2 linked regions of the Sphaerisporangium rubeum genome follow. The main gene of each other region encodes a partner of the protein of the gene in region 2 in a complex. Links are inferred from orthologs where the notes say so. Each region holds a gene or a part of one and is shown on either strand. Other genes may lie near its edges.

What was found.
Region 1: the proteins of secA (region 2) and secY are in contact, whole or in part, in a crystal structure (PDB 3DIN), measured with the Thermotoga maritima proteins. The link is inferred for Sphaerisporangium rubeum from one-to-one orthologs. Residues at the interface, in WP_004082002.1 of Thermotoga maritima: Glu261, Ala262, Arg263, Lys300, Ala301, Arg302, Thr303, Ile304, Ile305, Leu323, Tyr324, Asp325, Pro326, Val329, Ser330, Tyr333, Ile336, Lys340, Phe345, Val349, Glu363, Phe364, Tyr374, Ser375, Gly376, Gly377, Glu393, Ile395, Thr482, Ser483; in WP_004081795.1 of Thermotoga maritima: Glu108, Gly109, Glu110, Glu111, Ala236, Glu237, Arg238, Arg239, Ile240, Thr241, Ile242, Gln243, Tyr244, Ala245, Arg246, Arg247, Val248, Thr249, Gly250, Arg251, Arg252, Val253, Tyr254, Gly256, Ala257, Ser258, Thr259, Tyr260, Leu261, Pro262.

What each region holds. Positions count from the first base shown.
Region 1 is NZ_JACHIU010000001.1:1,438,729-1,453,702, reverse strand. Bases 630-3,492 are described here. They hold secY (preprotein translocase subunit SecY), read right to left. Parts: upstream 2,784-3,492; coding sequence 1,476-2,783; downstream 630-1,475. Other genes in these bases: rpmD (50S ribosomal protein L30), read right to left, coding at 3,422-3,492; rplO (50S ribosomal protein L15), read right to left, coding at 2,952-3,419; BJ992_RS06270 (adenylate kinase), read right to left, coding at 823-1,476; map (type I methionyl aminopeptidase), read right to left, coding at 630-675. Also shown: more of map, read right to left, coding at 1-629; more of rpmD, read right to left, coding at 3,493-3,604; rpsE (30S ribosomal protein S5), read right to left, coding at 3,608-4,240; rplR (50S ribosomal protein L18), read right to left, coding at 4,290-4,670; rplF (50S ribosomal protein L6), read right to left, coding at 4,673-5,215; rpsH (30S ribosomal protein S8), read right to left, coding at 5,235-5,633; BJ992_RS06230 (type Z 30S ribosomal protein S14), read right to left, coding at 5,809-5,994; rplE (50S ribosomal protein L5), read right to left, coding at 6,033-6,602; rplX (50S ribosomal protein L24), read right to left, coding at 6,602-6,901; rplN (50S ribosomal protein L14), read right to left, coding at 6,911-7,279; rpsQ (30S ribosomal protein S17), read right to left, coding at 7,419-7,700; rpmC (50S ribosomal protein L29), read right to left, coding at 7,693-7,929; rplP (50S ribosomal protein L16), read right to left, coding at 7,985-8,401; rpsC (30S ribosomal protein S3), read right to left, coding at 8,404-9,249; rplV (50S ribosomal protein L22), read right to left, coding at 9,249-9,617; rpsS (30S ribosomal protein S19), read right to left, coding at 9,646-9,924; and 7 more genes. UniProt on the Escherichia coli protein: The central subunit of the protein translocation channel SecYEG. Consists of two halves formed by TMs 1-5 and 6-10.
Region 2 is NZ_JACHIU010000001.1:1,737,818-1,753,264, forward strand. What follows is about bases 3,709-7,044. They hold secA (preprotein translocase subunit SecA), read left to right. Parts: upstream 3,709-4,030; coding sequence 4,031-6,844; downstream 6,845-7,044. Other genes in these bases: BJ992_RS07515 (HGxxPAAW family protein), read right to left, coding at 3,709-3,723; BJ992_RS07525 (Rv3235 family protein), read right to left, coding at 6,963-7,044. In the rest of the region: hpf (ribosome hibernation-promoting factor, HPF/YfiA family), read left to right, coding at 549-1,217; BJ992_RS07505 (response regulator), read left to right, coding at 1,354-2,058; BJ992_RS07510 (winged helix-turn-helix domain-containing protein), read right to left, coding at 2,051-3,298; more of BJ992_RS07515, read right to left, coding at 3,439-3,708; more of BJ992_RS07525, read right to left, coding at 7,045-7,418; BJ992_RS07530 (PTS transporter subunit EIIC), read right to left, coding at 7,649-8,986; BJ992_RS07535 (UTRA domain-containing protein), read right to left, coding at 9,018-9,758; BJ992_RS07540 (SIS domain-containing protein), read left to right, coding at 9,917-10,951; BJ992_RS07545 (PTS sugar transporter subunit IIB), read left to right, coding at 11,006-11,242; BJ992_RS07550 (PTS glucose transporter subunit IIA), read left to right, coding at 11,255-11,701; BJ992_RS07555 (HPr family phosphocarrier protein), read left to right, coding at 11,771-12,028; ptsP (phosphoenolpyruvate--protein phosphotransferase), read left to right, coding at 12,036-13,778; BJ992_RS07565 (condensation domain-containing protein), read right to left, coding at 15,073-15,447. UniProt on the Escherichia coli protein: Required for protein export, interacts with the SecYEG preprotein conducting channel.

The sequences.
Region 1 (14,974 bases), 290 kb from region 2 along the record:
GTCGGCGAGCACCCTGGTGCGCTCGGTGCCGAGGTTCACCATCGGCTCGATGGCGAAGCACATGCCGGCCTCCAGCTTCGGACCCCGGCCGGGCTTGCCGTGGTTGGCCACCCACGGGTCCATGTGCATCTCGGTGCCGATGCCGTGGCCGCCGTACTCGTGCGGGATGCCGTAACGGCCCTGAGAGCGCACGTACTTCTCGACCGCGTGCCCGACGTCCGACAGGTGCCGGCCGACGGCCAGGGCCGCGATGCCGCGCCACATGGCCTCCTCGGTGACGCGCATCAGCTCGGTGAGCGCCGGGTCGACCTCGCCGACGGCCACGGTGATGGCCGAGTCGCCGTGCCAGCCGTCGAGGATGGCACCGCAGTCGATGGACAGGATGTCGCCCTCGCGCAGCGGCCGGTGGTCCCCCGGGATGCCGTGGACCACCTCGTCGTTGACCGACGCGCAGATGGTCGCGGGAAAGCCCTGATAGCCCTTGAAGGACGGCACGGCGCCTTCGTCGCGGATGGCCTTCTCGGCGATGGCGTCCAGGTCCAGCGGAGTCATGCCGGGACGCGCCGACGTCCGCAGCAGTTCGAGCGTGCGTCCGACCACCAGACCCGCGGCCCGCATCTTGCCGAGCTGCTCAGGCGTCTTGACCTGGATTCCGTGCTTGTTCTTCTTGAACACTGAAGTGGCACCCCCTGGGCGGGTTCAACGGCTGGGCAGGCGTCGCGATTCCCCCGATTGTCCCCCAACACGGCGAACGCCACCCCTGGAGTATCACCCCAGAAGTGGCGTAGGCCAACGAACTTCTCTGTCTGCCGGCGAACTCGATCAGTCGGCGAAACGACGCAGGACCTGCATCGCGCGCTGCGTGATCTCCTCCACCGGGCCGGTCGCGTCCACCCCGTGCAGGATGCCCTCGTCGGCGTAGAACGAGATCAGCGGCGCGGTCTGCTGTTGGTAGACGACCAGCCGGTGGCGGATCGTCTCCTCGCGGTCGTCGTCGCGCTGGAACAACTGGCCACCGCAGACATCGCACACCCCCTCCTTGGAGGAGGGATCGAACACCACGTGCCACACCTTGCCGCAGGAACGGCAGGTGCGGCGCCCCGCCAGCCGCCGTACGACCTCCTCGTCGTCGACGACGAGCTCGAGGACGAGATCGAGCGAGGTGCCGAACTCGGCCAGCATCTTGTTCAGCGTCTGCGCCTGCGGCACGTTCCGCGGGAAGCCGTCCAGCAGGAAGCCCTCCTGCGCGTCCGGCTTCGCGAGGCGGTCGCGGACCATGGCGATGGTGACCTCGTCGGGCACGAGGTCTCCACGGTCCATGTACTCCTTGGCAAGCTTGCCGAGTTCCGTGCCGCCCGACACGTTGGCACGGAAGATGTCACCTGTCGAAATCTTCGGGATGGACAGGTTCGATGCGATGAACTGGGCCTGTGTCCCCTTGCCCGCTCCGGGGGGCCCGACCAGGACGAGGCGCACTACTTGAGGAAGCCCTCGTAGTTCCGCTGCTGCAGCTGGCTCTCGATCTGCTTCACGGTGTCCAGCCCAACTCCAACCATGATCAGAATGCTCGTGCCTCCGAACGGGAAGTTCTGGCTCGCACCCGCCACCGCCAGAGCGATGATCGGGACCATGGAGATCAGGCCGAGGTAGAGCGAGCCGGGGGCGGTCAACCGCATGAGCACGTAGCTGAGGTACTCGGCGGTCGGCCGTCCCGGACGGATGCCTGGGATGAATCCACCGTACTTCTTCATGTTGTCCGCGACTTCAACGGGGTTGAAGGTGATGGACACGTAGAAGTACGTGAAGAAGATGATCAGCACGAAGAACGTGATCATGTACACCGGGTGGTCGCCGGTGACGAGGTTCTGCGCCAGCCACTCGACGACGGCGTTCGGGTTCTGCTGCTGGCCGAAGAGCGACACCACGAGCTGCGGGAGGTACAGCAGCGAGGAGGCGAAGATGACGGGGATGATGCCCGCCTGGTTCACCTTCAGCGGGATGTAGGTGGACGTGCCGCCGTACATGCGGCGTCCCACCATGCGCTTGGCGTACTGCACGGGAATGCGGCGTTGCGCCTGTTCCACGAACACGACCGCCGCGATCATGAACACTCCGACCACCATCACCACGACGAAGGTGAAGGCGTTCTGGCGGAAGATGTTCAGCAGCTCGGACGGGAAGACGGCGATGACCTGAGTGAAGATCAGGATCGACATGCCGTTGCCGACGCCGCGGTCGGTGATGAGCTCACCGAGCCACATGATCACCGAGGTGCCGGCGGTCATGGTGATGACCATGGTCACGATGGTGAAGACGTCCTGGTTCACCAGGACGGACTGGCGGCAGTTCGGGAAGAGCTGCCCGGTGCGGGCCAGCGCGACGAACGCGGTCGACTGGAGGACCGCGAGGCCGATGGTCAGGTAACGCGTGTACTGCGTGATCTTGGCGTTACCGGCCTGCCCCTCCTTCTTCAGGGCCTCCAGGCGCGGGATCACCACGGTGAGCAACTGAAGGATGATGCTCGCGGTGATGTACGGCATGATTCCGAGTGCGAACACGGAAAGTTTCAGCAGTGCGCCACCGCTGAACAACTGCACCATGCCGTAGATGTTGGCGGCGTCGCTCGCCTGCGCCTCTTTCAAGCACTGCTCGACGTTGGTCGTGTGCACGCCGGGCGTCGGAAGCACCGAGCCCAGCCGGAACAACGCGATGATTCCTAGCGTGAACAGCAGTTTGTTGCGCAGGTCGGGCGTACGGAACGCCCGGGTAATCGCGGTCAGCACGGCCCCTCCTGCGCGCCTTTCAGGCGGTTTGGGTCAGCGAAGGTCTGGGAGTGATCCATCGGCACATCTCTGATCAATGAACCCTGGACAGCCCCTCTGTCCAGCGCACTCTAACGCACTACGGGCGCGGAGGCTCACAGTGATCCTCCGCGCCTCGCACTGCACCGCCTACAACTCGGTGACGGAGCCACCGGCCGCAGCGATCTTGTCTTTCGCGGAGGCGGAGAAAGCGTGCGCTCGCACGTTCAACGCCACCGAGATGTCGCCGGTTCCCAGGACCTTCACCGGCTGGTTCTTGCGTACCGCGCCACGCTCCACGAGGGTGTCCACCGTGACGTCTCCGCCGTCGGGGAACAGCTCGCCGAGCTTGTCCAGGTTCACGACCTGATAGGTCGTCTTGAACAGCGCGTTGGAGAAGCCCTTGAGCTTCGGCAGCCGCCGCTGGAGCGGAACCTGGCCGCCCTCGAAGCCGAGAGGGACCTTGGAACGGGACTTGGTGCCCTTGGTGCCACGACCGGCGGTCTTGCCCTTGGAGGCCTCGCCGCGGCCCTTGCGGACCTTGGCGCGGTTGGCTCCCTTGGCCGGCCGCAGGTCGTGGATACCGAGCGGACGCTCGTTGTTCTCTGCGTTAGCCATGACTATTCGACCTCTTCAACCACGACGAGGTGCGTCACCTTGGCGACCTGTCCCCTGACCTCGGGGCGGTCCTCCTTGACGACGACGTCGCCGATCCGCTTCAGGCCCAGCGAGCGAAGCGAGTCGCGCTGGTTCTGCTTGCCACCGATCTTGGACCGGACCTGGGTGATCCGAAGACGCGCCATCGGTCAGCTCACCGCCTTGGCGGCTGCCGCGGCCTCGGCGATGCCCTCGGCGCGGGCCTTGAGCATGCGTACGGGGGCCACGTGCTCGATCGGGAGCCCACGGCGCGCCGCGATCTCCTCGGGCCTGCTGAGGCCCTTCAGAGCCGCCACGGTGGCGTGGACGATGTTGATCGGGTTGTCGGAGCCGAGCGACTTCGACAGCACGTCGTGGATGCCGGCGCACTCCAGCACGGCGCGCACCGGGCCGCCGGCGATGACACCGGTACCGGCGGACGCCGGACGCAGCAGCACGACACCCGCGGCGTCCTCGCCCTGCGAGGTGTGCGGGATGGTGCCCTGGATGCGCGGCACCTTGAAGAAGTGCTTCTTGGCCTCTTCGACACCCTTGGCGATCGCCGCGGGCACCTCCTTGGCCTTGCCGTAGCCGACACCGACCAGGCCGTTGCCGTCGCCGACGACGACCAGGGCGGTGAAGCTGAAGCGCCGGCCGCCCTTGACGACCTTGGCCACCCGGTTGATCTTCACGACGCGCTCGATGTACGAGACGCCCTTGTCTGCGGCACCACCGCGGCGATCGTCGCGACGGTCACGCCGCTCACCACCGCCGCCGGCGCCGCGACGCGGAGCTGCAGCCATCAGTGGTTCCTCTCCTCATTGCTCTTGGTCACGTTGCTGGCCGGAGACATCAGAACTCCAGCCCGCCTTCACGGGCGCTGTCCGCGAGCGCCGCGATGCGGCCCGCGTAGCGGTTGCCGCCGCGGTCGAACACGACGGCGTTGATCCCGGCGGCCTTGGCCCGCTGAGCGAGGAGCTCGCCGACCTTCTTCGCCTTGTCGGTCTTGGTGCCGTCGGCGGTGCGCAGGGAGGAGTCCAGGGTGGACGCGCTCACCAGCGTGTGACCGGCGGTGTCGTCGACGATCTGCACGAACAGGTGCCGCGCGGAACGGTTGACGACCAGACGCGGACGAACCGCCGAGCCGACGACCTTCTTGCGGACGCGGCGGTGACGGCGCGAGCGCGAGAGAGCGCGCGCGGCCCTGTGCTTGGCGATCTTGGTGAAGGCCATGACTACTTACCAGCCTTTCCGACCTTGCGGCGGATCACTTCGCCCTGGTACCGCACGCCCTTGGCCTTGTAGGGGTCGGGCTTGCGCAGCTTGCGAATGTTCGCCGCGACCTCGCCGACCTTCTGCTTGTCGATGCCGTCCACGTGGAACAGGGTCGGCCGGTCGACGCGGAAGCTCACGCCCTCAGGGGCGTCGACGATCACGGGGTGGCTGAAGCCCAGCGAGAACTCCAGCTGCGTCGGGCCCTTGGCCTGGACGCGGTAGCCGACGCCGTGGATCTCCAGCGTCTTGCTGTACCCCTTGGTCACGCCGTCCACCATGTTGGCGATCAGCGTGCGGGACAACCCGTGCAGCGCGCGGACCTTGTTCTCGTCGTTCGGGCGGGAGACGGTGATGTTCCCGTCGTCGCCGCGACCGACCTCGATCGGCTCCGCAACGGTGTGCGAAAGTGTGCCCTTCGGCCCCTTGACCGTGACAGCCCGGCCGTCGATGGTGATATCGACACCGTTCGGTACGGGGATGGGCAGCCGTCCAATTCTCGACATGCTGTTGTGCCTCCCCTCGTCACCAAACGTAGGCGAGGACTTCCCCGCCCACACCACGCTTGCCGGCCTGCTTGTCGGTCATGAGGCCACCGGACGTCGAGATGATCGCGACGCCGAGACCGCCCAGGACCTTGGGCAGGTTGTCCTTCTTTGCATAGACCCGCAGACCGGGCTTGGAAACCCGGCGCAGGCCCGCGATGGACCGTTCACGCGTAGGCCCGAACTTGAGCTCCACCACGAGGTTCTTCCCGACCTTGGCGTCCTCGACGGACCAGGACTGGATGTAGCCCTCCTGCTGGAGGATCTCGGCGATGTGCGCCTTGATCTTCGAGTACGGCATGTTCACGGTGTCGTGATACGCCGAATTCGCGTTTCGCAGACGCGTAAGCATGTCCGCGATCGGGTCGGTCATCGTCATGGCCGGTGGCCCTCCTCACCGCGGTTTCCCGCATGGGACCTACGGTGTGGTCGTGGGCGCCGCGTGTGCGGCACCCGGTTGATATGTCTTCTTCGATGTGCGGCCGGCACCGTGCGGGCCCCTCCCGGAGGGGGCTCTCGTGACGCCGCCCCTGCAAGAGGAGCCCGCGCGGGGTCTACCAGCTCGACTTGGTGATGCCCGGCAGCTCGCCGCGGTGCGCCATCTCACGGAAGCACACGCGGCACAGGCCGAACTTGCGGTAGACGGCGCGAGGCCGCCCGCACCGCGAGCACCGGGTGTAGGCCCGGACGCCGAACTTCGGCTTGCGCGCCGCCTTGGCGATCAGGGACTTCTTGGCCATCAGGCCTTCCTTTCGCGAATCTCAGCCGTCCCGGCCACTTACGCGTCCTTGAACGGGAAGCCGAGAAGCTTGAGCAGCGCCCGGCCCTGGTCGTCGTCGGTCGCGGTGGTCACGACCGTGATGTCCATGCCCCGCTGGCGGTCCACCTTGTCCTGGTCGACCTCGTGGAACATCACCTGCTCGGTCAGGCCGAAGGTGTAGTTCCCGTTGCCGTCGAACTGCTTGGGGGAAAGGCCGCGGAAGTCACGGATACGCGGGAGGGCCAGCGACAGCAGCCGGTCGAGGAACTCCCACATGCGGTCGCCGCGCAGCGTCACGTGCGCGCCGATGGGCATGCCCTCACGCAGCTTGAACTGCGCGATGGACTTGCGCGCGTGCGCGACGGCCGGCTTCTGACCGGTGATGGCGGTCAGGTCGCGGACGGCGCCCTCGATCAGCTTGGAGTCCCGAGCCGCCTCGCCGACACCCATGTTCACCTTGATCTTGGTGAGCCGGGGGATCTGCATGGCGTTCTCGATGCCGAACTGCTCGCGGAGCTTGTCGGCGATCTCCGCGCGGTAACGCTCCTTGAGGCGAGGCGCGGGCCTGGTCTCAGTGGTGGCGGTCATCAGTTGTCCTCACCCGATTCGTCGGCCTTGGCGGCCTTCTTGGCGGGCTTGTCGTCCTTCTTCTCTTCATCCTTGAGCTTCTTGACGTTGCTCACGTGGATGGAGGCCTCCATGGTCTGCACGCCGCCTTCCTTGGCGCCGCGCGGACCCTGGTGGGTCACCTTGGAGTGCTTCTTGACCATGTTGACACCCTCGACGATGACGCGGTCCTCCCGCGGCAGCGCCTGGATCACACGGCCCTTGGCACCCTTGTCCTTACCGGCGATGACCAGGACGAGGTCACCCTTCTTCACATGCAGCTTCGGCATTTACAACACCTCCGGCGCGAGCGAGATGATGCGCATGAACTTCTTCTCGCGCAGCTCGCGACCCACCGGACCGAAGATACGCGTGCCCCGAGGGTCACCGCTGTCCTTGATGATGACCGCGGCGTTCTCGTCGAAGCGGATGTAGGAGCCGTCGGGGCGGCGGCGCTCCTTGGCGGTGCGCACCACGACAGCCTTGACCACATCACCCTTCTTGACACCCGCGGCGGGAAGGGCGTCCTTCACCGTCGCGACGATGATGTCGCCGATACCCGCGTAGCGCCGACCCGAGCCGCCGAGCACCCGGATGCACAGGATCTCCTTGGCACCCGTGTTGTCGGCGACCTTGAGCCGCGACTCCTGCTGGATCACGTCAACTCCCGTGTGTCACGCCGGTTCTCATTCTCTGAGCCTGGCGGAACTAGATTCTGGTCTCATGCGCCCGTCACCGGCCGCGCCGGTGACGGGGGTGACGCTCCGGCGAGCCCCTCGCGGGACCCGCCTGAGCGACTTACTTGGCCCGCTCGAGGATCTCCACGACCCGCCACCGCTTGGTGGCGGACAGCGGCCGGGTCTCCATCAGGAGCACGCGGTCGCCGACGCCGCAGGTGTTGCCCTCGTCGTGGGCCTTGTACTTGGTCGTACGGCGGATGACCTTGCCGTACAGCGGGTGCTTGACGCGGTCCTCGACGGCGACGACGACGGTCTTGTCCATCTTGTCGCTGACGACCAGACCCTCACGGGTCTTGCGGTAGTTCCGCGCCTGCTTGGTGGTCTCTGTTGTCTCAGCCATCGCTCGGCTCCTTCTCGACCGTGACGATGCCGAGCTCGCGCTCGCGCATCACGGTGTAGATACGGGCGATCTCGCGCCGGACGGCGCGGAGCCGACCGTGGCTTTCCAACTGACCGGTCGCCGCCTGGAAGCGGAGGTTGAACAGCTCCTCCTTGGCTTCCTTGAGCTTCTGCACCAGCTCGTCCTGGTCAGAAGTCCGCAGCTCACCGGCGGTCAGGCCCTTGGCCATCACGCCTCACCCACTTCACGCTTCACAGTCCGGACGTCCTTGATCACGCGCGTCATCAGACCTCGACCTCGCGCTTGACGAACCGGCACTTCATCGGGAGTTTGTGCATCGCGCGCCGGAGGGCCTCACGGGCCACCGGCTCGGACACACCGGACAGCTCGAACATCACGCGACCCGGCTTGACGTTCGCGATCCACCACTCCGGCGAACCCTTACCGGAACCCATGCGGGTCTCGGCCGGCTTCTTGGTCAGCGGGCGGTCGGGGAAGATGTTGATCCACACCTTGCCGCCACGGCGGATGTGCCGGGTCATGGCGATACGCGCGGCCTCGATCTGGCGGTTGGTCACGTAGTGGTGCTCAAGCGCCTGGATGCCGAACTCACCGAACGTGACCCTGGTGCCGCCCTTGGCGGCGCCACTGCGGTCAGGCCGGTGCTGCTTGCGGTGCTTGACCCTGCGCGGGATCAGCATGGTCAGCTCCCTTCAGCACCCGGCTGCTCGGCCGGGCCGCTCTCGGACGCCCCAGCGGGCGCGGGGGTTTCGGTCCGCGGGCCACGGCCGCCACCACGGGGGCCGCCGCCGTCACGGCCACGGCCGCCACCGGCGCCACGGCCGCCGCGCTGCGGACGGTCGGTGCGGTCCCGGCGCTGGCCGGCCCGCGCGCCGGCCGCCTGGGCCTCACGCTCGGCGCGGCTGGTCGGGGCCTCACCCTTGTAGATCCACACCTTCACGCCGATGCGGCCGAAGGTGGTGCGGGCCTCGTAGAAGCCGTAGTCGATGTCCGCGCGAAGGGTGTGCAGCGGCACACGGCCCTCGCGGTAGAACTCCGACCGCGACATCTCGGCGCCGCCGAGACGACCGGAGCACTGGACACGGATGCCCTTGGCGCCGCTCTTCATCGCCGACTGCATGGCCTTGCGCATGGCCCGCCGGAACGACACCCGGCTGGACAGCTGCTCGGCCACGCCCTGGGCGACGAGCTGAGCGTCGACCTCGGGGTTCTTGACCTCGAGAATGTTGAGCTGGACCTGCTTCTTGGTCAGCTTCTCGAGGTCGCCACGGATGCGGTCCGCCTCGGCGCCGCGGCGGCCGATGACGATGCCCGGCCGGGCGGTGTGGATGTCGACCTGGACACGGTCGGTGGTGCGCTCGATCTCGACCTTGGAGATGCCGGCCCGCTCCATGCCCTTCTGCAGCATGCGGCGGATCGCGACGTCCTCGGCGACGTACGACTTGTACAGCTTGTCGGCGTACCACCGGCTCTTGAAGTCGGTCGTGATGCCGAGTCGGAACCCGTGCGGGTTAACCTTCTGGCCCACTAGCGGGTCCTTCCCTTCGGCCTGCCCTGGCCCTCGGGCCGGGACTCGACGATCACAGTGATGTGGCTCGTCCGCTTGTTGATCCGATAGGCACGACCCTGCGCGCGGGGACGGAACCGCTTCAGCGTCGGCCCCTCGTCCACCCACGCGCGGCTCACGACCAGCGTCTCGCGATCGAGCTTGTAGTTGTGCTCGGCGTTCGCGACCGCGCTCGACAGCACCTTGTAGATCGGCTCGCTCGCCGCCTGGGGGGCGAACTGCAGCACGGCCTGCGCCTCCGAAGCGGGCAGCCCGCGAATGAGGTCCACCACACGGCGGGCCTTCTGGGGCGTGACACGGACGAACCGCGCCTGAGCCCTGGCTTCCATCGCTTACTCCTCGTTTCCTGAAGGCGCTTTACCGCCGGCTACGCCGGTCTTCCTTGACGTGGCTGCGGAAGGTCCGCGTCGGCGCGAACTCGCCCAGCTTGTGGCCGATCATCGACTCGGTGACGAACACCGGGACGTGCTTGCGGCCGTCGTGGACGGCGATCGTGTGGCCGAGCATGTCCGGCACGATCATGGAGCGCCGCGACCACGTCTTGATGACGTTCTTGGTGCCCTTCTCGTTCTGCGTGTCCACCTTCTTCATCAGGTGGTCGTCAACGAAAGGACCCTTTTTAAGGCTACGTGGCATTTACGCTGCTCCTACCGCTTCTTCTTGCTCCGCCGACGGATGATCAGCCGGTCGCTGGCCTTGTTGGCACGGCGGGTGCGGCCCTCGGGCTTGCCCTTGGGGTTCACCGGGTGGCGACCACCGGAGGTCTTGCCCTCACCACCACCGTGCGGGTGGTCGACCGGGTTCATCGCGACACCGCGGACGGTCGGACGCTTGCCCTTCCAGCGGTTACGGCCGGCCTTACCGATGTTGATGTTGGCCTGCTCGGCGTTGCCCACCTGGCCGACCGAGGCGCGGCAGCGCACGTCGACCTGGCGCATCTCACCCGAGGGCATGCGCAGCGTGGCGAGCTGACCTTCCTTGGCCAGGAGCTGGATCTGCGCGCCGGCCGAACGGCCGAGCTTGGCACCGCCACCGGGCTTCAGCTCCACGGCGTGGATGAAGGTACCGGTCGGGATGTTGCGCAGCGGCAGGCAGTTGCCCGGCTTGATGTCGGCCGCGGGGCCGTTCTCGATGCGGTCGCCCTGCTTGATGCCGGTGGGGGCGAGGATGTAACGCTTCTCGCCGTCCGCGTAGTGAAGCAGCGCGATGCGCGACGTGCGGTTCGGGTCGTACTCGATGTGCGCGACCTTGGCCGGGATGCCGTCCTTGTCGTGCCGCCGGAAGTCGATGATCCGGTACGCGCGCTTGTGCCCGCCGCCCTGGTGACGCGCGGTCACCCGGCCGTGGACGTTGCGGCCGCCCTTGCTGTGCAAGGGGGCAAGCAGCGACTTCTCCGGCGTGCTGCGCGTGAGCTCGGCGAAGTCCGAGACGCTCGCGCCGCGACGACCGGGTGTCGTCGGCTTGTATTTACGGATGCCCATCTTTTTCGTTCATCCTTCAATCAGTGATGCGGTGCGGTGCGGAAGGGGTCAGCCGACCGGGCCGAAGATGTCGATCCGGTCGCCCTCGGCGAGGCTGACGATGGCCCGCTTGGTGCTCGGGCGCTGGCCGTAGCCGAACCGGGTCCGCTTGCGCTTGCCCTGGCGGTTGATCGTGTTGACGCCCGTGACCTTGACGCCGAAGATCTGCTCGATGGCGATCTTCACCTGCGTCTTGTTGGCCGTCTTGCGCACCAGGAACGTGTACTTGTTGTGCTCGTCGATCAGGCCGTAGCTCTTCTCGGAGACGACCGGCTTGATGATGACGTCACGCGGGTCGGTGATCTTCTCCATCAGGCTTCTTCCTTCCCGCTGTCACTCAGCCGGGCGACGACCTGGTCGTACGCCTCGCGGGTGAACACGACGTCCTCGTGGACGAGCACGTCGTAGGTGTTGAGCTGGCCCGCCGACAGGAGGTGGACCTCCGGGGCGTTGCGCAGGCTCAGCCAGGACAGCTCGTCGTTCTCGTCGAGGACGACGAGAACGCTGCGGGCCTGGGAGATCTTGCGCAGGGCCGTGATGGCCGCGCGGGTCTTCGGGGTGTCCCCGTCGACGAGGCCGCTGACGACGTGCACACGGCCGCCGTTCGCCCGGTCGCTGAGGGCTCCGCGCAGCGCGGCGGCCTTCATCTTCTTCGGGGTCCGCTGGGAGTAGTCGCGCGGCACCGGGCCGTGGACGACGCCACCGCCGGTGAACTGCGGCGCGCGGGTCGAACCCTGGCGGGCCCGGCCGGTGCCCTTCTGGCGGTACGGCTTCTTGCCGCCGCCGCGGACCTCGCCACGGGTCTTGGTCTTGTGCGTGCCCTGCCGGCGAGCGGCGAGCTGCGCGACCACGACCTGGTGGATCAGCGGGATGTTGACCTTGGCGCCGAAGACGGCCTCCGGCAGCTCGACCGTCCCGGTCTTCGCGCCGGCCGGGTCGAGGACGTCGATGGTGGTGCTCACTTGTCGGCCCCCTTCTTGGCGGCGGTGCGAATGAGAACGAGGCTGCCGTTGGCACCGGGGAGCGCACCCTTGATCAGGATGATGCCCTTCTCGGCGTCCACGGCGTGCACCTTGAGGTTCTGGACGGTAGTGCGGACGTTGCCCATGCGGCCCGCCATGCGCACGCCCTTGAAGACGCGGCCGGGGGTCGCGCACCCGCCGATGGAACCCGGCGAACGGTGCTTGCGCTGGGTGCCGTGCGAGGCGCCGAGGCCCTTGAAGCCGTGACGCTTCATGACACCGGCGAAGCCCTTGCCCTTGCTCTTGCCGGTGACGTCCACGAACTGGCCGGCCTCGAAGGTGTCGGCGAGGAGCTCCTGGCCGATCTCGTAGTCGGAGGCGTCCGGGGTCCGGATCTCGGTGAAGTAGCGGCGCGGGGTGATGTCGTGCTTACGCAGGTAGTCACCCAGGGGCTTGTTCACCTTGCGCGGGTCCACCTGCCCGTAGCCGAGCTGGACGGCCGAGTAGCCGTCCCTGTCCTCAGTGCGGACACGGGTCACCACGCACGGACCGGCCTCGACGACGGTGACCGGGACGATCCGGTTGCCCTCGTCGAAGACCTGGGTCATGCCGAGCTTCTTGCCCAGGACGCCCTTGATCTGCTTAGCCATGTCAGTGCGTTCCCTCAGAGCTTGATCGAGATGTCGACGCCGGCGGGGAGGTCGAGACGCATGAGCGAGTCGACGGTCTTCGGCGTCGGGTCGATGATGTCAATCAGCCGCTTGTGCGTGCGCATCTCGAAGTGCTCGCGACTGTCCTTGTACTTGTGCGGCGAGCGGATGACGCAGTACACGTTCTTCTCGGTCGGCAACGGCACCGGGCCCGCGACCTTCGCGCCGGTACGCGTCACCGTCTCGACGATCTTCTTGGCCGAGACGTCAATGACCTCGTGGTCATAGGCCTTAAGCCGGATGCGGATCTTCTGTCCCGCCATAGTGGCCTCGGTGTCCTTCGCTGTCGTCCAACAAGTTTCGTGCGGCCTGTGCCGCTTTGGCGTGTCCCACCTGTGCGGTGACCCGGACGCGCATGCCTCCGTGATCTTGCAGCCGTCTCGGCCATCAGGAACGAGCCTGCTGCGAGATCACGGCCTGGCCCGGGGTGCGGGCCCGCTGTGGGCTCCGGGGCCGCCCTGAGGTGGCCCCCTCGTGGTGCGGCGGCCGGTCCCGGTCTCCCGAGCCCGGCCGCCGACCCGCGGTCGAACTACTTGATGATCTTCGTGACGCGGCCGGCACCGACGGTGCGGCCACCCTCACGGATGGCGAACTTGAGACCGTCCTCCATCGCGATCGGCTGGATGAGCTGGACGGTCATCTCGGTGTTGTCACCGGGCATGACCATCTCGGTGCCCTCCGGCAGGGTCACGACGCCCGTCACGTCCGTGGTGCGGAAGTAGAACTGCGGGCGGTAGTTGTTGAAGAACGGCGTGTGGCGGCCGCCCTCGTCCTTGGACAGGATGTAGACCTGCGCCTCGAACTCGGTGTGCGGGGTGGTCGTGCCCGGCTTGATGATGCACTGGCCGCGCTCGACGTCCTCGCGCTTGATGCCGCGCAGGAGCAGACCGACGTTGTCACCGGCCCGGCCCTCGTCAAGGAGCTTGCGGAACATCTCGACACCGGTGACGGTGGTCGTGGTGCTCTTCTCCTTGATGCCGATGATGTCGACGGTCTCGTTGACCTTGACGATGCCGCGCTCGATACGGCCGGTCACGACGGTGCCGCGGCCGGTGATCGAGAACACGTCCTCGATCGGCATGAGGAACGGCTTCTCGGTGTCACGAACGGGCTCGGGGACGTTGTCGTCCACGGCGTTCATGAGCTCGATGATGGAGTCGCCCCACTTCTCGTCGCCCTCGAGCGCCTTCAGCGCCGAGACGCGCACGACCGGCAGGTCGTCACCCGGGAACTCCTGAGCGGAGAGGAGCTCGCGCACCTCGAGCTCGACGAGCTCCAGGATCTCCTCGTCGTCCACCATGTCGGCCTTGTTCAGCGCGACGACGATGTACGGCACACCGACCTGGCGGGCCAGGAGCACGTGCTCCTTGGTCTGCGGCATCGGACCGTCGGTGGCGGCGACCACGAGGATCGCGCCGTCCATCTGCGCCGCACCCGTGATCATGTTCTTCACGTAGTCGGCGTGACCGGGGCAGTCCACGTGAGCGTAGTGCCGCTTCTCGGTCTGGTACTCGACGTGCGCGATGGAGATGGTGATGCCTCGGGCCTTCTCCTCCGGCGCCTTGTCGATCTTGTCGAACGGAGTCGCCTCATTGAGGTGAGGGAACCGGTCGTGGAGCACCTTGGTGATCGCCGCGGTCAGAGTGGTCTTGCCGTGGTCGATGTGCCCAATGGTGCCGATGTTCACGTGCGGCTTGGTCCGCTCGAACTTGGCCTTGGCCACTGCTCTGTCTCCTTAGAGATTCTGACTTGACTTGCTAGTCGTCCGGCTGCGAGGCGGTACTACTCGCCCCGAGCCTTCGCGACGATCTCCTTGGCGATGCCAGGAGGCACCTCCGAGTAGGAGTCGAACTGCATGCTGTAGACCGCCCGGCCCTGGGTCCTGCTGCGCAGGTCGCCCACGTAACCGAACATCTCCGACAGCGGAACCAGGGCGCTGATGACCTTGGCCCCGGTCCGGTCCTCCATCGCCTGGATCTGCCCGCGGCGACCGTTGAGGTCACCGATGACGTCACCCATGTAGTCCTCGGGCGTGGTGACCTCGACGGCCATCATCGGCTCCAGGATTACGGCGTCCGCCCGGCGCGCGGCCTCCTTGAAGGCCATCGAACCGGCGATCTTGAAGGCCATTTCCGACGAGTCGACCTCGTGGTAGGCACCGTCCCGGAGGGTGACTTTGACACCCACCATCGGGTAGCCGGCCAGCACGCCGAACTCGGCGGCCTCCTGCGCGCCCGCGTCCACCGACGGGATGTACTCCCTGGGGATGCGGCCACCGGTGACCTTGTTCTCGAACTCGTAACCGTCGTTGCCCTCGCCGAGCGGCTCCACGTCGATGATCACGCGCGCGAACTGACCGGAACCACCGGTCTGCTTCTTGTGCGTGTACTCGACCTTCTCCACCTTGCGGCGGATGGTCTCGCGGTAGGCGACCTGCGGGCGGCCGACGTTGGCCTCGACCTTGAACTCCCGGCGCATGCGGTCCACCAGGATC
Region 2 (15,447 bases):
AGGTGGATAGAAATCCTGGAGGTTACGAAAAGTAGTGGTTGGTGGGGTCGGGGGAGTGGCGGTGGGGGGACAGGTTGGTGGCGGGAGTGGTAGATGGCCTTGCTTGCAGGGGGAGTGAGGGGGTGGGGGTCGTACGGGGGTGGTGAGGGGGTGGGGAGTCAGGGGGAGTGGGGGGTGCGGTGGTTACGGAGGGTGGTGTTTGCGGTCGGGGGCGGGCTGACATTCGGGCCGGTAGCGACTAGCGTCTGAGCATGGCACCCGTTCGGGTCCGTGGTTGCGCCGGGCCGATCCCCTCTGGGGGACCAGCACGGCTAGCCGATGCCAGCCGCAGGCGAAACGGCCCACGTAAGGCGACTCTTCGTCGACCGATCACGGTGCGGCTTAGAGGTAAGTCCTGCCTTCCCGCAGGGACCAGATGTCCCTCGTCAGAAGAGAAGGGCAGTAGTGGCATGGAGCCGCGAACCCCTCAGCAGGCGGATGTGGGGACGAAGACCAGGTCGGCCGGACGGGTGCTCTCCTTTGCAGTCGAAACGAAGGGGGGCCTCTGAGTGGACATCATCGTCAAGGGACGGCACACCAGTGTGAGTGACCGGTTCCGTGATCACGTGACGACGAAACTGGCCAGGATCGAGCGACTGGACAGCAAACTCATCCGAGTGGATGTGGAGGTGTCCAAGCAGGCGAACGTGCGAGCACAGGACGAGCGAGAGCGGGTCGAGCTGACGATCCACTCGAAGGGACCGGCCATCCGTGCCGAGGCCTCGGCCGACGATCGGTTCGCGGCGCTCGACATAGCGCTAGGCAAGCTGGAGGGCCGACTCCGGCGGATCGCCGACCGGCGCAAGGTCCATCACGGCAACCACTGCCCCCCCTCGGTGGCCGAGCTGACCTCCGTCCTTGGCGATTCCTACACACCGCTGCCGGAGCCGATCCCCGCGGAGACCGACCGCTTCGCCGAGCCGGAGGAGGAGCGGCGGCGTTCCTCCGACGAGCCGGCTGAGCCGATCGTGCCGATCGAGATGGACGGCGACGGGCCGCTCGTCGTGCGCGAGAAGTTCCACAAGGCCGACCCGATGACCATCGACCAGGCGCTGCTGGAGATGGAACTCGTCGGTCACGACTTCTACCTCTTCCGTGACAAGGAGAGCGGCCATCCGAGCGTCGTGTACCGCCGCGTCGGTTACGCCTACGGCGTGCTGCGGCTGGACGAACCATAACCGTCACGTTCGATGATCCTCTCGACCATCCCCGTAGCCTCGGAACCCGTGTAAGGATGGTGGTTCCGACGGCGCGGGAGCGTCGCGCGGCAGGGACCGATCCCCCGGCGCGACCGGTTCCCCACGAGGAGGAGGCGTGACGCAGACCGACGAAACGGGCGGCCGTTCCGGGCGTGACGAGCCGATCCGCGTGCTGATCGTGGACGATCACGCGTTGATCCGGCGGAGCCTGGATCTCGCGCTGACCGCGGAGCCGGACATCGAGGTGGTCGGTGAGGCCGGCGACGGGCAGGAGGCGGTCGAGCTCGCGGACCGCCTCATGCCCGACGTGGTGCTGATGGACGTGCGCATGCCGCGGCAGAGCGGCATCGAGGCCACCAGGGCGATCAAGGCGTCGATGCCGAGTTCGCGCGTCATCATGCTGACCGTGAGCGACGAGGAGGAAGACCTCTTCGAGGCGATCAAGGCGGGGGCCACCGGCTACCTGCTGAAGGACGTCCAGATCGACGAGGTCCCCGACGCCGTGCGCGGTGTGCACGAGGGCCAGTCGCTGATCAACCCGGCCATGGCGGCCAAGCTGATCAGCGAGTTCGCCAACATGAGCCGCAAGGAGGCCGAACGGCCCCCGCAGCTCCCCGTGCCGCGGCTGACCGAGCGCGAGATGGAGGTCCTGCGCCTGGTGGCCAAGGGCATGAACAACCGCGAGATCGCCAAGCAGCTGTTCATCTCCGAGAACACCGTGAAGAACCACGTGCGCAACATCCTGGAGAAGCTCCAGCTGCACTCCCGCATGGAGGCCGTCGTCTACGCGGTGCGCGAGCGCCTCCTGGAGATCACCTGACGCTGCCGGCCGTGCCGCCGCTCTGCCGCAGAGCGGCGGCCAGGGCCGGAGCGAGCTCCGGGGTGGACAGTCGCTCGACCCGCACGTCGTCGCAGCCGACCCACGTCGCGGCCTCCCACAGCGCGAGAGCCATGGCCTCGGCGGCGCGCGTGCCGGAGCCGGGTTCGAAGCCGACGGTGCGGGCCACCAAAGTGGTGCCGCCGCGCGCGGGGTCGACCCGGCCGATGAGCCGGCCGCCGGCCAGGACCGGCATGGTGAAGTAGCCGTGGATGCGCTTGTCCTTGGGGACGTACGCCTCAAGGCGGTGGGTGAAGCCGAAGACGCGCTCGGTGCGCGCGCGGTCCCAGACCAGGGAGTCGAACGGCGACAGCGGCGTGGTGCGGTGCCTGCCGCGCGGCAGGGACGCCAGCGCCTCGGGGTCGGCCCAGGCGTTGGCCGGGCCCGCTCCTTTGCCGCGGGCCGCGGGCCAGCCGGCCACGGTGACCGGCACGAGACCCGCCGCGCCTGAAACCAGGGCCTCGTCGAGCAGAGCGGCGTGCGGCCCGCGCACCCGCACGAAGTCGACCAGGTCGGCCCGGGTCGCCACGCCGAGCGCGGCGCCTGCGATGCCGGTGAGCCGGGTGACGCACTCGGCGTCGGTGAGGTCCTCGGCGAGTAGTGCGGCGGGGACGGCGCGCTCGGCCGCCTCGTACACCCGCCGCCAGCCGACCCGGCGGGTGCAGACCACCTCGCCGATGTCCAGCAGGAACTCCACCGAGATCTTGACGTCGGACCAGTCCCACCAGGGCCCGCCGTTCTTGGCGCCGCCGAGGTCGGTGGTGGTCACCGGGCCTTCGTTCCTGACGCGGTCGAGCACCTTGTCGACGGACGGCGGCACCTCGTGCCAGCGGTAGCGCCGCTCGCGGAAGGCGCGGCGGCGGAAGGAGTAGAGCGGCCAGTGCTCGATCGGCAGCACACAGGCGGCGTGGCACCAGTACTCGAAGGCGGCGGCGGGCTCGTGCCAGTAGGCCCGCTCGACCGCGGGCCTGCCGACCGCGCCGAGCCGCGCGTAGGGGATCAGCTCGTGCGAGCGTGCGAGCACCGAGATGGTGTCGAGCTGGACGGCGGCGAGCCGCCGCAGCATCGCGGCCACCCCACCCCGGCGGGAGTCGGCGCCGAGGAACCCCTGAGCACGCAGGATGGCGCGGCGGGCCTCGTCGGCGGTCAGCTCGATCACGGAAGCGGGGAGGACGGTCGGCATGACCCGATGCTAGGACCCGCCACCGACGAAAACGCCGGGAGGCGGGACCGGTCGGAGCGGCGGCCGGCCGTGCCGGAAGCCGGGGCCGGTGGAACGGCGGCCGGCTGTGCGGTGCAAGGGGCCGCCGGTGAGAGGACCGGTCAGTGTGTGCCGCGCTCGAACGGGGAGTGGTGTTCCTGTACGGCGATGTCGCGCGGCGCGTCCTCGATCACGTCGGAGAAGATGTCGAAGATCAGAGCGAGGACGCCGCCGATCGCGGTCACGCCGACGCCGACCCAGAACAGGAACCAGTTGGGGCCGATGGTCAGCGCCACACCGCCGATGGTGAAGCCGAGGAGGATCACGGTGACGGCGAGCCACGAGGTGGGCCGGCCCGCGTGGGACTGACCGCTGTGTGCCTGCTGCGCCGGTGCGCTGTCGGCCATGCTTGACTCCTTGTCCGCGTTCATACGGCGGTGCCGGTCGGCGGCACGCCGGGGCGAAAGGTTCGCGCCCCTTCACCGTCGCACGATATCCAACGTCCCCGCCGGTCGGCGCGGCCGTACCCGTCCGTAATGCCCCTGTACCCGCCGTTCAGCCACGACGGGTCGCGCCACACGGTCCGGACAGCGTGATTGACGGTGGCTGTGCGGGGTGGTGAAACCGCCTACCATGGCTAGCAGGAACCATGTCTCGTCCTCATTGTCCCGGCCGTCGGGCCGAGGTGCATAGCTGCGAGGAGCTTTACGAAAAGTGCCAGCCATTCTCGACAGAATTCTTCGCGCCGGCGAGGGCAAGGTCCTGCGTAAGCTGAAGCGGATCGCCGAGCAGGTCAACTCGATCGAGTCCGACTTCACCAGCCTCTCCGACGCCGAGCTCCGCGCGCTCACCGCCGAGTTCAAGCAGCGCCACGCCGACGGGGAGTCCCTGGACGACCTGCTCCCCGAGGCGTTCGCGACGGTGCGCGAGGCCGCCCGCCGTGTGCTCGGTCAGCGCCACTTCGACGTGCAGATCATGGGTGGCGCGGCCCTCCACCTCGGCAACATCGCCGAGATGCGCACCGGTGAGGGCAAGACCCTGACCTGTACGCTGCCGGCGTATCTCAACGCCATTTCCGGCAAAGGCGTCCACGTCATCACGGTGAACGACTACCTCGCCAAGCGTGACGCCGAGACCATGGGCCGCGTCCACCGCTTCCTCGGGCTGGAAGTCGGCGTGATCCTGGCCAATATGCCGCCGGACGAGCGCCGCAAGCAGTACAACGCGGACATCACCTACGGCACGAACAACGAGTTCGGCTTCGACTACTTGCGCGACAACATGGCCTGGACGCTGGAGGAGTGCGTACAGCGCGGCCACAACTTCGGCATCGTCGACGAGGTCGACTCGATCCTCATCGACGAGGCCCGCACCCCGCTGATCATCTCCGGTCCCGGCGAGCAGTCCGGCAAGTGGTACCAGGAGTTCGCCAAGATCGTGCCGAGGCTCCGCCGCGGCGTCGAGGGCAAGGACGGCGAGGACAGCACCGGCGACTACATCGTCGACGAGAAGAAGCGCACCGTCGGCGTCCTGGAGGCCGGTGTCGAGAAGGTCGAGGACTGGCTCGGCATCGACAACCTCTACAAGCCCGAGCACACCCACCTGGTCGGCTTCCTCAACAACGCCATCAAGGCCAAGGAGCTGTACCGCAAGGACAAGGACTACATCGTCGTCGACGGCGAGGTCCTCATCGTCGACGAGTTCACCGGACGCGTCCTGCACGGCCGCCGCTACAACGAGGGCATGCACCAGGCCATCGAGGCCAAGGAAGCCGTCAAGATCAAGGACGAGAACCAGACCCTCGCCACGGTCACCCTGCAGAACTATTTCCGGCTCTACACCAAGCTCGCCGGCATGACCGGCACGGCCGTCACCGAGGCCAACGAGTTCCACCAGACGTACAAGCTCGGGGTCATCCCCATCCCGACCAACCGGCCGATGATCCGCCGCGACCAGGCCGACGTGGTGTACAAGAGCGAGGACGCCAAGTTCACCGCCTGCGTGACCGACATCAAGGAGCGGTACGAGAAGGGCCAGCCGGTCCTCGTCGGCACCACCTCGGTGGAGAAGTCCGAGAAGCTCTCCAAGATGCTGAAGCGTCTCGGCGTGGCCCATGAGGTGCTGAACGCCAAGAACCACGCGCGTGAGGCGGCGATCATCGCCGAGGCCGGCCGCAAGCAGGCCGTGACCGTGGCGACCAACATGGCGGGCCGCGGCACCGACATCATGCTCGGCGGCAACCCCGAGTTCCGTGCGGACGTCGAGCTGCAGCAGCGCGGCCTGTCGCCGTCGGAGACCCCCGAAGAGTACGAGAAGGCGTGGCCCGAGGCGCTGGAGAAGGCCAAGGAGGCCGTGAAGGCCGAGCACGACGAGGTCACCGAGCTCGGCGGCCTGTACGTCCTCGGCACCGAGCGTCACGAGTCGCGGCGCATCGACAACCAGCTCCGCGGCCGGTCCGGCCGCCAGGGTGACCCGGGTGAGTCCCGGTTCTACCTGTCGCTCGAGGACGACCTCATGCGGCTGTTCAACTCCGCCAGGGTCGAGATGATCATGACGCGGCTGAACATCCCCGAGGACGTGCCGATCGAGTCCGGCATCGTCTCCAAGGCCATCGCGTCGGCGCAGCACCAGGTCGAGCAGCAGAACTTCGAGATCCGCAAGAACGTCCTCAAGTACGACGAGGTCATGAACCGCCAGCGCAAGGTGATCTACGCCGAGCGGCACCGGGTCATGGAAGGCGCGGACCTGCACGAGCAGGTGCGCGGCTTCATCGGCGAGGTCGTCGAGGAGTACGTCAGGGCCGCCACGACCGAGGGCTTCGCCGAGGAGTGGGAGCTCGACAAGCTGTGGAAGGCGTTCCAGCAGCTCTACCCGATCTCGATCACCGTCGACGAGCTCATCGAGAGCGAGGCCGGCGGCGAGCGTGACGCGCTGACCGCGCAGGCCATCATCGACCGGGTCACCGCCGACGCGCTCGCCGCGTACGACCGGCGCGAGGAGCAGTACGGCGCGGCGGCCATGCGTGTCTTCGAACGGCAGGTCATCCTCACGGTGATCGACCGCAAGTGGCGCGAGCACCTGTACGAGATGGACTACCTGCAGGAAGGCATCTCCCTGCGGGCCTACGCGCAGCGCGATCCGCTGATCGAGTACCAGCGCGAGGGTTTCGACATGTTCACCGCGATGCTCGACGGCGTCAAGGAGGAGTCGGTCGGTTACCTGTTCAACCTGGAGATCCAGGTGCAGGACGACCCGATCGTCCAGGACGAGACGCCGCAGGACGCCGTGTCCGCGCCGGTCAGCGAGACCGAGGCCATCATCGCCAAGGCGCTGCGCCGTCCGCAGCGTCCCTCCGAGATGATCTACACCGCGCCTGGTGAGAGCGGCGAGGTGGAGCAGACCCGTGTCCGCACCACCTCCGCCGACCGCGCCGCGTACGGCAACGTCGAGCGCAACGCGCCGTGCCCCTGCGGCTCCGGCAAGAAGTACAAGCGTTGCCACGGCGACCCGAAGAACGCCAACGTCTGACCGGACGTGACCGAGGACAGGCGTCTCCCCGCACGGGGAGGCGCCTGTCGTGCGTCCAGGCCGGCGCCGGTCCACCGGCGGCCGGACATATCGGCTTTCAGGGCCTGCCGTGCGGTGCTCAGGCGGTCTCGAAGTCGGTGCACAGCCAGTGGACGCGGCGGCGTTCCAGGCGGAGCGCGAGGACGCGGCTGCGGTCGCCGCAGTGCACGAGCACGCAGAACTCGATGACGTCGTCCCGTGGCCAGGTGACGTGCGGCCGTCCCACCAGCACGCGCCGCCGGGTGTGGATCATGTGGCCGGCCCGCACCAGCTCACCGTAGGCCCGGTCGGTGAACCGTCCCGACACCACCCCGGCCGGCCGCCGTCCCGACAGCACCTCGGCCACGGCCTGCGCGAACCCCCGCAGTGCACGCTCGCTCGGCGGCCCGCCGCCGGTGGCGAACGCGCCGGCGGGACCGGCGGCGGGAGTCGCGGCGTGCTTCGCGGCGGCAGGCGCGGGGCCGCGGCGGGGGTGCCGCTCGTAGGCCGGCTCCGCGGTGGGGAGGGTCAGTCTCTCCGGATCGGGTCGGGACATCGGACGCTCCGCTGGGTGGGGGATTCGTGACCCTTCATGGAGTAGCCGGACGTTGCCGCTGATACGCCGGCGCGCCAACTTCTCGAGAAGATCCCGGGCTCCAGGGTGTCATTCAGTGCCGGGTGCACGTGGCAGGTTCCGAGGTGCGGGTGCACGTGGCAGGTTCCGAGGTGCGTTCCAGCGCCGGGTGGACGTAGCAGGGGTTCCGAGGTGCGTCTCCGTGCTCCGGGTCACGTCCCGGGCTCTGAGGTGCGTTCTCGTGCGGGGTTCTCGTCGAGGTCGGCGTCGGGTTCGCGGCCGGGGGTGAGGATGTTCAGGCGCCTGATCAGGAAGCTGAAGACCACGTAGTACACGACGGCGTACACGACACCGATGAGCATGATCATGCCGAAGCCGTCGGTGTTGGACTTGGTGGCGTTGAGTGCCGCGTCGATGGCCCCCGCGGAGAACGTGAAGCCGAGATGGCCGTCCAGCGCCGCGACCAGCGCCATCGACACCCCGGTGAGCAGCGCGTGGATCACGAAGAGCAGCGGCGCCACGAAGATGAACGCGAACTCGATCGGCTCGGTGATCCCGGTGACGAACGCCACGAGCGCCGCCGAGATCAGGATGCCGCCGGCCGCGCGCCGCCGCCGTGGCGGCGCGGCCCGCCACATGGCCACCGCGGCGGCCGGCAACCCGAACATGATGACGGGGAAGAAGCCCGCCATGAACTCCCCGGACCCGGGGGCTCCTTGCAGGTAGCAGGTCAGGTCCCCGGCGAAGGCCTTGCCGCCGGCCGTGCAGTCCGGCACCTGGAACCACACGATCGAGTTGAGGAAGTGGTGCAGCCCGAACGGGATCAGCAGCCGGTTGGCGACCCCGTAGATCCCGGCCCCCACGGTGGAGTGCTCGGCCAGCCACCGTCCGAACCCGGTCATCCACTCGCCGACCGGCTGCCACGCCAGGCCGAACACCACGCCGATGAGCAGCGCCGCGAACGCCGTGACGATCGGCACGAACCGCCGTCCGCCGAAGAACGCGAGCCAGGTCGGCAGCTTGATCCGGTGGTACCGCTGGTACAGCAGCGCCGCGGTGATGCCGATGACGATGCCGCCGAGCACCCCGGTCGGGTTGCCGGCCGCCAGGTCGATCACCTCGGCCGTCCGGCCGTCCGCGCCGGCCACGGTCCGCGCGACCCGCTGGTGCACGGCGAACCCGGGGTCGGCGTCGAAGAACAGCAGCCGGGACACCCGGTCGAACACCAGGTAGCCGATCAGCGCGGCGAGCGCCGTCGAGCCGTCCGACCGGCGCGCGAACCCGACGGCGACGCCGATGGCGAACAGCAAGGGGAGGTTGTCGAACAGCACGCCTCCCGCGCCGCCGACGACCTCCGCCACCTTGTCGAGCGCCGTGTTGTCCGTGCGGCCGAGCAGGTCGTCCTGGCCGAGCCGCAGCAGCAGGCCGGCCGCGGGGAGCGCGGCGATCGGCAGCATGAGGGAACGTCCGATGCGGGACAGCACCGCCATCACGGCGGCCCGGGCCGAGGAAGCGGCCGGCGGGGCCGTGTCCGCCGAAGAGGTGCTCATCGGCTTCCTCCGGGTGAGACGAGGGGAGGACTCAGCCCCGCCTGGCAGGGATCTCCAGCACGGTGCGGAGCTGGTACCGGTCGGCGCGGTAGGTCGAGACGCCGAACTCCACGCAGACGCCGGCGGCGAACGACCTGCGCTGCAGCAGCAGCACGGCCCCGCCGCGCGGCATGCCGAGCAGGTCGGCGTCGCCGGGGTCGGCGATGCCGCCGTCGATGGTCAGCTCCCCGGCGTCGAGCACCACCCCGTGCCGCGTCTCCAGCAGCGCGTACAGGGAGCGGCCGGTCAGGTCGTGCGAGCCGAGGTCGGGGGCGAACGACACGGGGATGTGGGCCCGCTCGACGCACAGCGGGTCGCCGTCGGCGGTGCGGAGCCGTTCGATGAAGTGGACGGCCTCGCCGGGCTGGATGCCGAGTTCGCGTGCCAGGTGCGCACTGGCACGGACCACCCGCCGGTCGAGGTCGCGTGAGCCGGGTTCCATGCCGCGGGCCCGCATGTCGTCGCTGAACGAGGTGAGGCGGAGCGCCATCTCGATCTTCGGCCGGGCCACGAAGGTGCCTTTGCCGGCCACGCGGTGCAGGCGTCCCTCGGTGACGAGCTGGTCCACGGCCTGGCGTACCGTCATGCGTGACAGGCCGAAACGCTGGCACAGCTCTCGTTCGGAGGGGATCGCCGCGCCGATGGACAGCTCGTCGCCGTCGATGAGGTCGAGCAGGATCTCGCGGAGCTGGAAGTACTTCGGCACCGGGCTGTCGGGGTCGATCCGGGCCACCGATCCCTCCCCTCTCGATCTCGTCGGCGGGATGCGTTAGGGTTTGTGCTGGTCTAGTCCGGACTAGACCACAGCTCGGAAACGAGTGTCAACGTACGGACCGGCGACGGATCGATAACGGGCCGATCTCGCCACCCGCAGCCGGAGGACGGGCACGCATGACGACCAAGATGCGCAGTGAGATCGCCGAGCAGCCGGCCGCGCTGAGGGCCACGCTGGACGCGCTGCTGCCCCGGGTGGGGGAGGTCGAGGCGATCGCCGCGCGTACCCGCCACCTGGTGTTCGTCGCGCGCGGCACCTCCGACAACGCGGCGGTGTACGGCCGCTACCTGGTCGAGGCGTACGCGGGCCGCCTCGCCGCGCTCGCCGCGCCGTCCATCGCCACCACCTACAAGCGCAGGATCGACCTGTCCGGCGCGCTCGCCGTCGGCCTGTCGCAGTCGGGCCGCACCGAGGAGATCGTCGAGACCCTCGCCTGGGCCAAGGACTGCGGCGCCGCCACCGTGGCGATCACCAACGGCGGCGAGGGATCGCCGCTCGCGCAGGCCGCCGACCTCGCGCTGTGCACCGTGGCCGGCGCCGAGGAGGCCGTTCCGGCCACCAAGACCTACACGACCCAGCTCGCCGCGCTCGCCGTGCTGGCGCTCGGCCTCGGCGCCGGCGTCGAGGCCGGCGACCTGGCCCGGGTGCCGGACGCCGTCGAGGAGCTGATCGCCGACCCCGGTGACCTGGACGCCGTCGTCGAGGGCCTCGCCGGGGTGCAGGGTGTCGTGGTGTCGGGCCGCGGCATGGCGTTCTCCACGGCCCTGGAGACCGCGTTGAAGCTCAAGGAGGCGTGTTACCTGCACGCCATGGGCCTGTCGTACGCCGACCTGCTGCACGGCCCGATCGCCGTGGTCGACCGCGACACCCCCGCGCTGCTGGTCGCCGCAGGGGAGGGGCCGACGCTCCCCGGCACCGTCGCGCTCGCCAGGCGCGTGACCGGGGCCGGCGCCGCCGCGTACGCCGTCGGCGGCGGCGCGGAGCTCGCGGGGGCCGCCACCGCGTCGCTCAACGGCCCGGCGCTGCCGGAGTGGGTGGCCCCGATGGGGCTGATCGTGCCGGGTCAGCTCCTCACCGAGGCGCTGGCCCGCCGGCTCGGGTACGACCCCGACTCCCCGCGCGGCCTCAACAAGGTCACGCAGACGCAATAGCCTTTTCTTCCCGGCACGCGGGAGCACCCGAGGCGGTGCGACGAGGAGGACGACATGTCTGCTGACGCGAACGCGATCATCGCCGGGCTCGGCGGAGCCGGCAACATCATCGAGATCGAGCCGTGCATCACCCGCCTGCGCACCGAGGTCCGCGACGCCGCCAAGGTCGACCAGGCCGCGCTGCGCGCCGCCGGCGCGCACGGCGTGATGGCGGCGGGTAACGTCGTGCAGGTCGTCGTGGGGCCGGACGCCGACACGCTCGCCTCGGACATCGACGACATCATCGGCTGAGACCTCAAGGCCGTGACCACTGTCCTCGCGCCGGTGACCGGGAAGGTCATCGGGCTGGCCGCGGTGCCGGACCCGGTGTTCTCCGGGGGGCTGGTGGGGCCCGGCACGGCGATCGACCCGCGCCGCGCCGAGGGTGAGGCGCTGGCGCCGCTCGACGGCACCGTGCTGAAGATCCACCCGCACGCGTACGTGATCGTGGGGCCCGACGGCCGAGGGGTGCTGGTCCACCTCGGCATCGACACGGTGCGGCTGCGGGGGGAGGGGTTCCGGGTGCTGGTACGCGAGGGGGAGACCGTCGCGGCGGGGTGTCCCGTCGTGGTCTGGGACCCGGCGGTGGTCGAGGCGGCCGGTCTGTCGCCGGCGTGTCCGGTGGTGGCGCTGGAGGCCCGGCCCGAGGCGCTGCGTACGCTGGCGGCCGGAGTGGTGCGCGCCGGGGAGGAACTGTTCCGGTGGGACTGACGGAGCCGCCTCTTTTGTTGAGGCCGGGTATCAAGGCGTAATGAAAAACAACCCTGTCGAGGAGGAACCGTGCCTGAGCGCAAGGTGGTAGTGGAGTCGGAGGTCGGCCTGCACGCGCGGCCGGCCGCGACGTTCGTGCAGACCGCGGCGAAGGCGGCCATCGACGTCACCGTCGCGCGTCCCGGCGGCACGCCGGTGAACGCCAAGAGCATCCTGTCCATCCTGGCGCTGGATGTCCGCAGCGGCGAGACCATCGTGATCCACGCCGAAGGTGAGGACGCCGACCGGCTGCTGGACGAGCTCGCCGCCATCGTGTCGGTTCCCTGAACACACGATGACGACGCTCACCGGGGCAGGAGTCAGCCCGGGGACCGGGTACGGCGCGGCGTTCCTGCTACGGTTCAAGATCGCCGAGCCGGCCGCCGGGTCGCGGCACGACGGCGACCCGGTCGCCGAGACGGCCAGGGCCGAGGCCGCAGTCGCGCGGGTCGCCGCCACGCTGGAGGAACGCGGCGTGGCCTGCGGGGGAGAGGCCGAGGAGGTCCTGCGGGCCCAGGCCATGATGGCGCTCGACCCCGAGCTCAGCGCGGACGTGGCCGGCCTGATCGACGCCGGGGTCGCCGCCGAGCGCGCCGTGTACGACGCGTTCCTGCGGTTCCGTGACGTCCTCGCCGAAGGCCGCGGGTACGTCGCCGAGCGGGTGGCCGACCTGGACGACGTGCGGGATCGGGTGATCGCCGAGCTGACCGGTGTGCCGATGCCGGGCCTGCCGGGGGAGGCCGAGGCGCCGTACGTGCTGGTCGCGCATGACCTGTCCCCCGCCGACACGGCCACGCTGTCCAGGGACGTGGTGGCGGCGTTCGTCACCGAGCGAGGCGGGCCGACCAGCCACACCGCGATCCTGGCCCGCGCCATGGGGGTGCCGGCCGTCGTCGCCTGCCCCGGAGCGACCAGCATCGCCGAAGGCACCATGGTTTTGGTGGACGGCACCGCCGGTGTGATCATGGTCGGGCCGGACGAGGCGGAGGTGCGGACCCGGCTGAACGGCTCCGCACCCGGCGCGGGACCCGTGGAGACCGGCCGAACCTCCACCGGTACGGCACGCACCCCCGCCGCACCCGCGCGCACCGCCGACGGACGCCGCGTGCCGCTGCTCGCCAACATCGGCGGGCCCCGTGACGTCGCCGCCGCGCTGGACAACGGCGCGGAAGGCGTGGGGCTGTTCCGCACCGAGATGCTGTTCCTGGACCGGGAGGACTCGCCGTCGCTGGAGGAGCAGGTGGCGGTGTACCGCGAGGTCTTCGAGGCCTTCCCCGGCGCACCCGTGGTCGTCCGCGTCCTCGACGCCGGCGCCGACAAGCCCCTGCCGTTCCTGCGTCCCACGGGGGACGAGCCCAATCCGGCCCTGGGGGAACGCGGCATCCGCCTGTTCCGCACCTACCCCGACGTCCTCACCACCCAGCTCCAGGCGCTGGCCCGCGCTGCGGAGGACACCAGCCCTCTGCTCCAGGTCATGGCCCCCATGGTGGCGACCGCCGACGAGGCGGCGTGGTTCACCGCACTGGCCCGCGAGGCCGGTCTCGCCGGCGCCGGTGTCATGATCGAGGTCCCCGCCGCCGCGCTGCGGGCCCACGACCTGGCCGGACAGACCGCCTTCTTCTCCATCGGCACCAACGACCTGTCGCAGTACGCCTTCGCCGCCGACCGCGAGCTCCCGTCCCTGGCCCCGCTGCACGCACCCTGGCACCCCGCTCTGCTCGACCTCATCGCGCTCACGGCGGCGGCAGGCATCCCCACGGGGGTCTGCGGCGAAGCCGCCGCGGACCCCGCGCTGGCCTGCGTGCTCACGGGCCTCGGCGCCACGACGCTGTCCATGACGCCGACGGCCGTCCCCTGGGCCAGGGCCGCACTGGCCGGCCACACCGTCGCTCAGTGCGAGGCCGCCGCGGCCGCCGCACGCCGTGCCGCTGCTCCCGAGGACGCACGGGAAGCGGCCCTCGTCCACTTGCCGGGACTCGCCGAGGCCGTGGACGCTCCCGCGGATCCCGTGGCGCGCGGAGAGGCGGGCCCGAGCTGACGGTCGCCGTGCTCGCAGGCGACGCGCGCTCCGACCGACCGTCCGCGACCGGCGCCTGCCACGAGCGAGCCCTTACGGCCGCACCAGCGGACGAAGGCCCGGCGCGGCTTCTCCGTGGATGTCACCTGGACCGGGACGGCGAGAGGCTCGGTGGGGGGATCGATCTCCTGCAGGTACCCGTTCGCCAGCAGCCAGCTCACCGGTACCTCCGGGTTGCCCTGCGGCGCCTCCGGAATGTACTTGCTGAGCACGTGATATTGCGTGCCTCCCGCGAGTTGCTGGAATGCGGGAGCGACCGGTCCGACTTCTACACGGAACACCTTGAGCACCCGGAAGGCGTGGTAGTTGCACAGGTGAGCGGGATCCTGCGCGTTCGTGTTGAGATTGCGTGGCGGCAGCGCGCGCCATGCGTACAGATCGCCGAGCGGCGCCAGGAAAGAGCCGCCGTAACCGCCGAAACGGTCCAATTCCATACCGATCTGCAGAAATGTCGTCTTGAGCAGAAGCCTGCCGTTGGAATAGTCGCCGGAATGCGCGAAACCGTCGTCCGGCGGGAACCGGTAGTCGTTGGTGATGTAGTTCCAGTAGCGGCCGAGGAAAAACTGAGGTGAGAGGCCGCCGAACTGGATGTACCCGCGCATGAGGTAGCCGAGGTACCCGGTGGTCGGCAGGTGCACCGGCCCGAGATCGGGGTCGCCTTCCACGTACGGCGGTCCGCAGATCAGCCCGGGAGGTGCCGTCGGCGGAAGGTTCGCGACCTCCGCGGCGACCGTGGCCGCCGGGAGGCTCGGGGGGGTCTCAGGCGGGGAGGCGTCGGCACGCGCGGCCGCACCTCCGGAAGAACAGATCGCCGCTCCGGTCGCGGCGGCCAGCACGGCGCTCCATCGATGGTGTGGCATGACTTTCCTGTTGGCGTTCGTCGGCGGATGGTCGGAATTCACCGGCCACAGGCGATCCGGCGACCTGCCGGCCCGCGAAGCGCACATCCCCGGCCGAACGGACTCCAGGGACCGCCGGTCCCGTCCGGCTCCCTTTCAGCGGATATGACCCGCAGAGGGGATGCGCGGCCACGGGGTGCGGTCGTGCGCTTTGATCAGTGAATGATCATCTACATTCCCGGCGGCACCGGGATCACATTGCCGACGGCACAATGGAAAGGCAAAGAATAGAGCCGTGAAAGCGGCGAGGCGGCCATTCAATATGTTCCCGATCATGTGCCGCCACGCACGCCGATTCGGTCATGCACGCCGATCGTGTGACTTTCACAGATCGCACGGCCATCGGCCGGGCCGGTTCACACCGCCGGATCGCGCAGGATGCCGATGAGGCGTGCGGTGAGGTCGGCCAGGTCGGCCTGGGTGAACCGGGCCAGGCGGCCGGTCAGCGCGAGTTCGTACTCGCCGCCTCTCGGGGTGGCGGTCAGGCCGAGGTCGAAGCTCGGATCGTCCACCTCGTGCTCCCAGACCCTGGTGCGCAGTCCGTCCCAGCCCGGCGGAGGAGCGGGGTCGTCACGGTGCACGATGGCCGCCTGGAACGCGGGGTACACGCCGGGGAGGCGGTGGCCGCCGAGGCCGGAGACGAGCGTGTCGAAGGGGATCTCGTTGGCCAGCGCACCGGCGACGGCCTCTTTGACCTGGGTGAGCAGCGCGGGGAAGCCGTCCGGCAGCGT